2 linked regions of the Aquabacterium sp. OR-4 genome follow. The protein of the gene in region 1 interacts with the protein of each later gene in a pairwise test. Links are inferred from orthologs where the notes say so. Each region holds a gene or a part of one and is shown on either strand. Other genes may lie near its edges. The genes, in order: N4G63_RS25360 and nuoG.

The links.
Region 2: the proteins of N4G63_RS25360 (region 1) and nuoG interact in binary tests that used the Escherichia coli proteins (3 or more experiments, as listed by UniProt). The link is inferred for Aquabacterium sp. OR-4 from one-to-one orthologs.

What each region holds. Positions count from the first base shown.
Region 1 is NZ_JAOCQD020000003.1:814,767-817,792, reverse strand. The notes cover bases 101-2,816. They hold N4G63_RS25360 (formate dehydrogenase subunit gamma), read right to left. Parts: upstream 1,929-2,816; coding sequence 1,272-1,928; downstream 101-1,271. Other genes in these bases: N4G63_RS25355 (LysR substrate-binding domain-containing protein), read right to left, coding at 2,157-2,816; N4G63_RS25365 (formate dehydrogenase beta subunit), read right to left, coding at 101-1,275. Also shown: more of N4G63_RS25365, read right to left, coding at 1-100; more of N4G63_RS25355, read right to left, coding at 2,817-3,026. UniProt on the Escherichia coli protein: NDH-1 shuttles electrons from NADH, via FMN and iron-sulfur (Fe-S) centers, to quinones in the respiratory chain. The immediate electron acceptor for the enzyme in this species is believed to be ubiquinone.
Region 2 is NZ_JAOCQD020000002.1:44,735-48,100, forward strand. The notes cover bases 24-3,079. They hold nuoG (NADH-quinone oxidoreductase subunit NuoG), read right to left. Parts: upstream 2,686-3,079; coding sequence 361-2,685; downstream 24-360. Other genes in these bases: nuoH (NADH-quinone oxidoreductase subunit NuoH), read right to left, coding at 24-358; nuoF (NADH-quinone oxidoreductase subunit NuoF), read right to left, coding at 2,782-3,079. Outside these bases: more of nuoH, read right to left, coding at 1-23; more of nuoF, read right to left, coding at 3,080-3,366. UniProt on the Escherichia coli protein: NDH-1 shuttles electrons from NADH, via FMN and iron-sulfur (Fe-S) centers, to quinones in the respiratory chain. The immediate electron acceptor for the enzyme in this species is believed to be ubiquinone.

The sequences.
Region 1 (3,026 bases):
GTCGTGCACCACGATGCCGCCATGGCCCAGCACCGCGCCGATGGCCGTGTAGGCCTCGTAGTCGAGCGGCACATCCCATTGCGACTCGGGCACATAGGCGCCCAGCGGCCCGCCCACCTGGATGGCCTTGATGGGCCGGCCGCTGCGCGTGCCGCCGCCAAAGCCGTAGACCAGCTCGCGCAGCGTCAGGCCGAAGGCTTTCTCCACCAGGCCGCCGTGCCGGATGTTGCCGGCCAGCTGGAAGGGCAGCGTGCCGTGCGAGCGGCCCACGCCGTAGTCGCGGTAGAACTGCGCGCCGCGCGCCAGGATCACCGGCACGCTGGCGAAGGTGATCACGTTGTTGATCACGGTGGGCTGGCCGAACAGGCCTTGCAGCGCCGGCAGCGGCGGCTTGGCGCGCACGATGCCGCGCTTGCCCTCGATGCTTTCGAGCATCGCCGTCTCTTCGCCGCACACATAGGAGCCGGCGGCCTGGCGGGTCTCGAGGTGAAAGGCGTGGTCGCTGCCGGCCATGCGCGCGCCCAGCCAGCCGGCGGCGGTGGCGCGGCGGATGGCCTCGTCCATCGTGGCCAGGGCCTGCGGGTACTCGCTGCGGATGTAGACCACACCCCGGGTGGCACCCACGGCCAGCGCGGCGATGGCCATGCCCTCGATCAGCTGGTAGGGGTCGCCCTCGATCAGCATGCGGTCGCTGAAGGTGCCCGAGTCGCCCTCGTCGGCATTGCAGACCACGTACTTCTGCGCTGCCGGCTGATCGGCCAGGGCGTGCGCCACGGTGCGCCACTTGATGCCGGCCGGAAAGGCCGCGCCGCCGCGCCCGCGCAGGCCCGAGTGCGTGACCTCGTGCAGCAGGGCCGCGCTGTCCAGGCCCAGCGCCCGCTTCAAGCCAGCCCAGCCCTCGTGCGCGGCGTAGTCGTCCAGGCTCAGCGGATCGCCGAGGCCCACGCGGCGGAAGGTGAGCCGCTCCTGCAGCGCCAGATACGGCATCTGCTCGGTGATGCCATGGCGCAGCGCATGCGCCCCGCCCTGCAGCAGCCCGGCATCCAGCAGGCCCGGCACGTCTTCGGGCATCACCGGGCCGTAGGCGATGCGGCCCTGCGGCGTGGCCACCTCGACCAGCGGCTCCAGCCACAGCAGGCCACGCGAGCCGTTGCGAACGATGTGGATGGCCATGCCGCGGCGGGCACATTCGGCGGCCAGGGCCGCGGCCACCTCGTCGGCGCCGGCGGCCAGCGCGGCCGAGTCGCGCGGCACGAACAGCGTGACGCCGCTCATGGCCGCGCCCCTGCCAGGGCCGGCACACCGGTCGGCGGCGATGCGGGCAGCGCCGGCGCAGCCAACAGGCCCAGGCCGTGCAGGCGCTGCGCCAGGCGCTCGGGCGTCATGCGCGCATGCAGGCGGTCGTCGATCTGCAGCGCCGGGCCGGTGGCGCACAGACCCAGGCAGTACACCGGCTCGAGCGTGACCGCGCCATCGGCGCGGGTGTTGTGCATGGCGCAGCCCAGCAGCGCCTGGGCGGCGCTGGCCAGCGCCTCGCCGCCATTGGCCTGGCAGGCCTCGGCACGGCACAGCTGCAGCACATGGCGGCCGGCCGGCTGGCTGCGAAAGTGGTGGTAATAGCTGATCACGCCGTGCACCTCGGCACGCGACAGGTTCAGCGCCTGCGCAATGCCCGGCACCAGCGCCGGCGGCACATGGCCCAGCGCGGCCTGCAGCGCATGCAGCACGGGCAGCAGCGCGCCGGGGCGCCCGGCCTGGGCGGCCACCGCGGCGGCCAGGGCCTGCTGTTGTGCAGTGGTGGGTGCAGTGGTGGGTGCGGTGGTGTGCAGCGGCGGCTCCAGCACCGCGCCCTGCCCCGCTGCAGACGGTGCGGTGTGCGGGCCCGTCAACGGACCGGGGCTGGCGTTCGGCAACTTGGGGCGTGGCATGGCGCATCCGTGGACGGGGTCGATCGGGCCCAGCCGCCGCCGGGCCGGGTGATCCGCAAGCGCAGCGGGTCGCCGTGAGCCCCGGCAGGCGCGTGGCTGGCTGGGTGCGCCGCATGATCGTGGGGCCCCCGGCGCTTGTCCAATGGAATCGCCGAACCGGTCGATTCAAGCAGCTGATGAACGCGGCGTCGCTCGGCGCTCGGCGCTGGGCGCGTCAGGCGTCAGGCGTCAGGCTTCAGCCGCGCCCTTGCCGACGGCCTGGCCGGCGTCCACGGCGTCAAACTGGCCGCTGTGGCGGGCCACCTCGTCCAGCCAGGCCGCGTCGGCCGCCAGGCGCAGCGCCGCCTCGAGCGCCTGCGAGCGGCGGGCGCCAGCGGCGGCCATGAAGGCGATCGGGGTGCGCAGCGCCGGGCCGTCGAGCGGCCGCGCCTGCCAGCCGCCCTGCCCCGCCGGCTGCCCCGCCGGCGGCAGCACCGTGGCCACCACGGCCCCGGGCAGCACGGCGCACACGGCGCCGGTCTGCACCGCGGCCAGCAGCGCGCTGACCGAGTTGGTTTCCAGCACCGGCTGCACGCGCAGGCCCAGACGCTGGAACTGGGCATCGATCAGCACCCGGTTGTGCATCTCGGGCGACAGCAAGGCCAGCGGCCGCTGCGCCGCGTCGGCCCAGCCCAGCGGCGGGTGCAGGCCGCCGGCGGCTGGCCGGGCCGCTGCCGCGCCAGGCTTGGCGGCCCGCTTGGCCTGACTGCGCGCCGGCATGGCGGCCGCCCTGGCAGCTGAAGCCGGATCGGGCGCCGGGGCATACGACAGCAGGTAGTAGTGCTCCAGATACTGCGGCCAGCAGTCGGTGCGGCTGCTGCGCTCGGCATAGCCCAGGCCCAGGTCGACGGCCAGCGTGTCCAGGCCGGTCTCGATTTCTTGCGAGGCCAGCGAGCGCACCTGCGGCTGCAGGCCGGGGTGCAGGGCCAGCAGCCGGGCGGCAAAGCGCGCCGCCACCGGCACCGCGGTGGGCACGGCGGCGATCAACAGGCGCCCGCGCGGCTGCTCGGCCGTGCCGGCCAGTGCTTGCCGCAAGGCCTCTTGCTCACGCAGCAGGCG
Region 2 (3,366 bases), on another replicon or contig:
TGGCCAGTGCCACCTCGGGGCCGAAGGGCACCACCGCCCAGGCCGCCAGCGCCGGCATGATGGTCATCACCGGGCCCAGGAAGAACAGGCCCTTGTTGGCGGCGGTGGGGCGGATGATCTCCTTGAAGATCAGCTTCACCGCATCGGCGATCGGGGTCAGCAGGCCGAACGGGCCAACCCGATTGGGGCCCGGACGCAGCTGGGTGAAGCCGATGCCCTTGCGCTCCCACAGCGTGAGGTAGGCCACCGAGATCAGCAGCGGCAGCAGCACCGCCACGATCTTGATCAGGCTCCAGACCACGAGCCACGGCGTAGCGCCGATCAGCGAGGCCCCGGCCTGGTTGAGTTGGTCGATCATGTTCAGGCTTTCTCCACCGCGATGGCGCCGAACATGGCACCGAGGGTGGCCGTCAGTGCATGGCCGGCGGGCACGCGCAGCACATTGGCGGCCAGCGTGGCGTCCGCCCGCGCCGGCAGCACCGCGCTGGCAGCGCCCTGGCTCAGCTTGACCCGCGCGCTGCCCTCACCCAGACCCAGCTGGGCCCACAGCGCGGTTGGCACGCCCACCACCGGCGCCTGCGCATCGGCGGTGTGCTGCAGGGCCGGGGCACGGCGCACCAGTGCGTCGGCGGCATAGATCGGCACGTCGGCAATGCGCTCAAGGCCGGTGGTCGGCGGGCTCAGGCCGATGGCGCCCGGCGCGCTGTTGTTCAGGCGTTGCGCGATGGCGGCCACATCCCCCACGGCCTCGGCGCGAACCTCTTCCACGGTTTCGTGGTTGAAGCCCTCGAGGCCGAGCAGGTTGCCCAGCACGCGCAGCACCTTCCAGGCCGGGCGGGCATCGCCCAGCGGCTTGGTGACACCGTGGAACGACTGCAGCCGCCCCTCGGCATTGACAAAGGCGCCACCGGTCTCGGTGAAGGGCGCGATCGGCAGCAGCACATCGGCGTTGTCGACCGCCGCGTCCTTGAACGAGGTAAGCGCCACCACCAGGCCGGCACCGGCCATGGCGGCACGGGCGGCGGCGGCGTCGGCGGCGTCGAGCACCGGCTCCACATCCAGCAGCAGCAGTGCCTTCATCGGCTGGCTCAGCATCTGGCCGGCGTTCAGGCCGCCGGCGCCGGGCAGCGCCTTGACCAGCTGCGCGCCCACGCTGTTGGCCGCCGCACCCAGGTAGCCCACGCTGGCACCGGTGTGCTCGGCAATCCACTGGGCCAGGGCCAGCAGCGTGGCGGCCTGGGGATGCTGGGCCGCCGCATTGCCCAGCAGCACAGCCTTGCGTTCACCGCTCAGCAGCGCCTGGGCGATGGCCTCGGCCTGGGCATTGACCATCGCGACCGCCGGGGCCGCCACCGACTTGGCGCTGGCAATGTAGCCCGCCACATCGGCCAGGGCCTGGGCCCAGGCGCTCGGCGCCGCGGTGAGCTGGGCCGCCACCGGCATGGCCCAGTCGTCGTGCACTGCGTTCAGGCTCAGCACCGCAGCGCCCTTGCGCGCGGCCTGGCGGATGCGCTGGGCGAACAGCGGATGGTCCTTGCGCAGGAACGAGCCAATCACGAAGGCGCAATCCAGCGTGGACAGCGCGGCGATCGGGCTGCCCAGCCACTGGGCCTGACCGGCCGGTGCCTGGTTGCTGAAATCGGCGTGGCGGGTGCGGAAGTCGATGCTCTCGCTGCCAAAGCCGCGCATCAGCTTGGCCAGCAGGTGCAGCTCTTCGACGGTGCGGTGGGCCGTGGCCAGCGCGCCGATGCCGCCCACGCCATGTTCAGCCTTCACGCGCTTCAGGCCATCGGCCACGTAGTTCAGCGCGGTGGTCCAGTCGACGGTCTGCCACTGGCCGCCTTGCTTGATCTGCGGCTGGGTGAGGCGTTGCGCGCTGTTGACGGCCTCGTAGCTGAAGCGGTCGCGGTCGGCGATCCAACATTCGTTGACGGCCTCGTTCTCCAGCGGCACCACGCGCAGCACCTGACCGTTCTTGACCTGCACGATCAGGTTGGCGCCGGTGCTGTCATGCGGGCTCACGCTCTTGCGGCGCGACAGCTCCCAGGTGCGGGCGCTGTAGCGGAAGGGCTTGCTGGTGAGCGCACCGACCGGGCAAATGTCGATCATGTTGCCCGACAGCTCGCTGTCGACCGTGCCACCGGTCATGGTGGTGATCTCGGAGTGCTCGCCACGGTGCACCATGCCGAGCTCCATCACGCCCGAGATCTCCTGCCCGAAGCGCACGCAGCGGGTGCAGTGGATGCAGCGGCTCATCTCTTCCATCGAGATCAACGGGCCCACGTTCTTGTGGAACACGACCCGCTTTTCTTCCTGGTAGCGCGAGGCGCTCTTGCCGTAGCCCACGGCCAGATCCTGCAGCTGGCACTCGCCGCCCTGGTCGCAGATGGGGCAGTCCAGCGGGTGGTTGATGAGCAGGAACTCCATCACCGACTGCTGGGCCTTGAGCGCCTTGTCGGACTTGGTGCGCACGATCATGCCCTGCGTCACCGGGGTGGCGCAGGCCGGCATCGGCTTGGGCGCCTTTTCCACATCCACCAGGCACATGCGGCAGTTGGCCGCAATGGACAGCTTGCGGTGGTAGCAGAAGTGCGGAATGGTGGTGCCGGCCGCATCGGCGGCATGCATCACCATGCTGCCTTCGGGCACCGAGACCTTCTGGCCGTCGAGTTCGATTTCGATCATTGGTTGCTCTGCTCTGCTCAGACGGCCTTCCGCCGGCCCACCTCAAGAAAGGCCAGCCCCTTCAGGGGGCGGCGAGGGACTCCGAGCGTGGGGGCCTCAGACATAAGCGGGGACGGTGCAGCTCTTGTGTTCGAGGTGGTGCACGAACTCGTCGCGGAAGTGCTTGAGCATGCCGCGCACCGGCATGGCCGCGGCATCGCCCAGCGCACAGATGGTGCGGCCCATGATGTTCTCGGCCACGTTGTCCAGCAAGGCCAGATCGTCGGCGCGGCCTTCGCCGTGCTCGATGCGGTTCACCAGGCGCCACAGCCAGCCGGTGCCTTCGCGGCAAGGCGTGCACTGGCCGCAGGACTCGTGCATGTAGAAGTAGCTCAGGCGCAGCAGGCTCTTGACCATGCAGCGCGTCTCGTCCATCACGATCACCGCACCCGAGCCCAGCATCGAGCCGGCCTTGCTGATGGAGTCATAGTCCATCGTGCAGTCCATCATCACGCTGGCGGGCAACACCGGCGACGACGAGCCACCGGGAATCACCGCCTTGAGCTTCTTGCCGCCCTTCACGCCACCGGCCAGCTCGAGCAGCTTGGCGAAGGGCGTGCCCATCGGGATCTCGTAATTGCCGGGGCGCTGCACGTCGCCCACCATCGAGAAGATCTTGGTGCCGCCGTTGTTCGGCTTGCC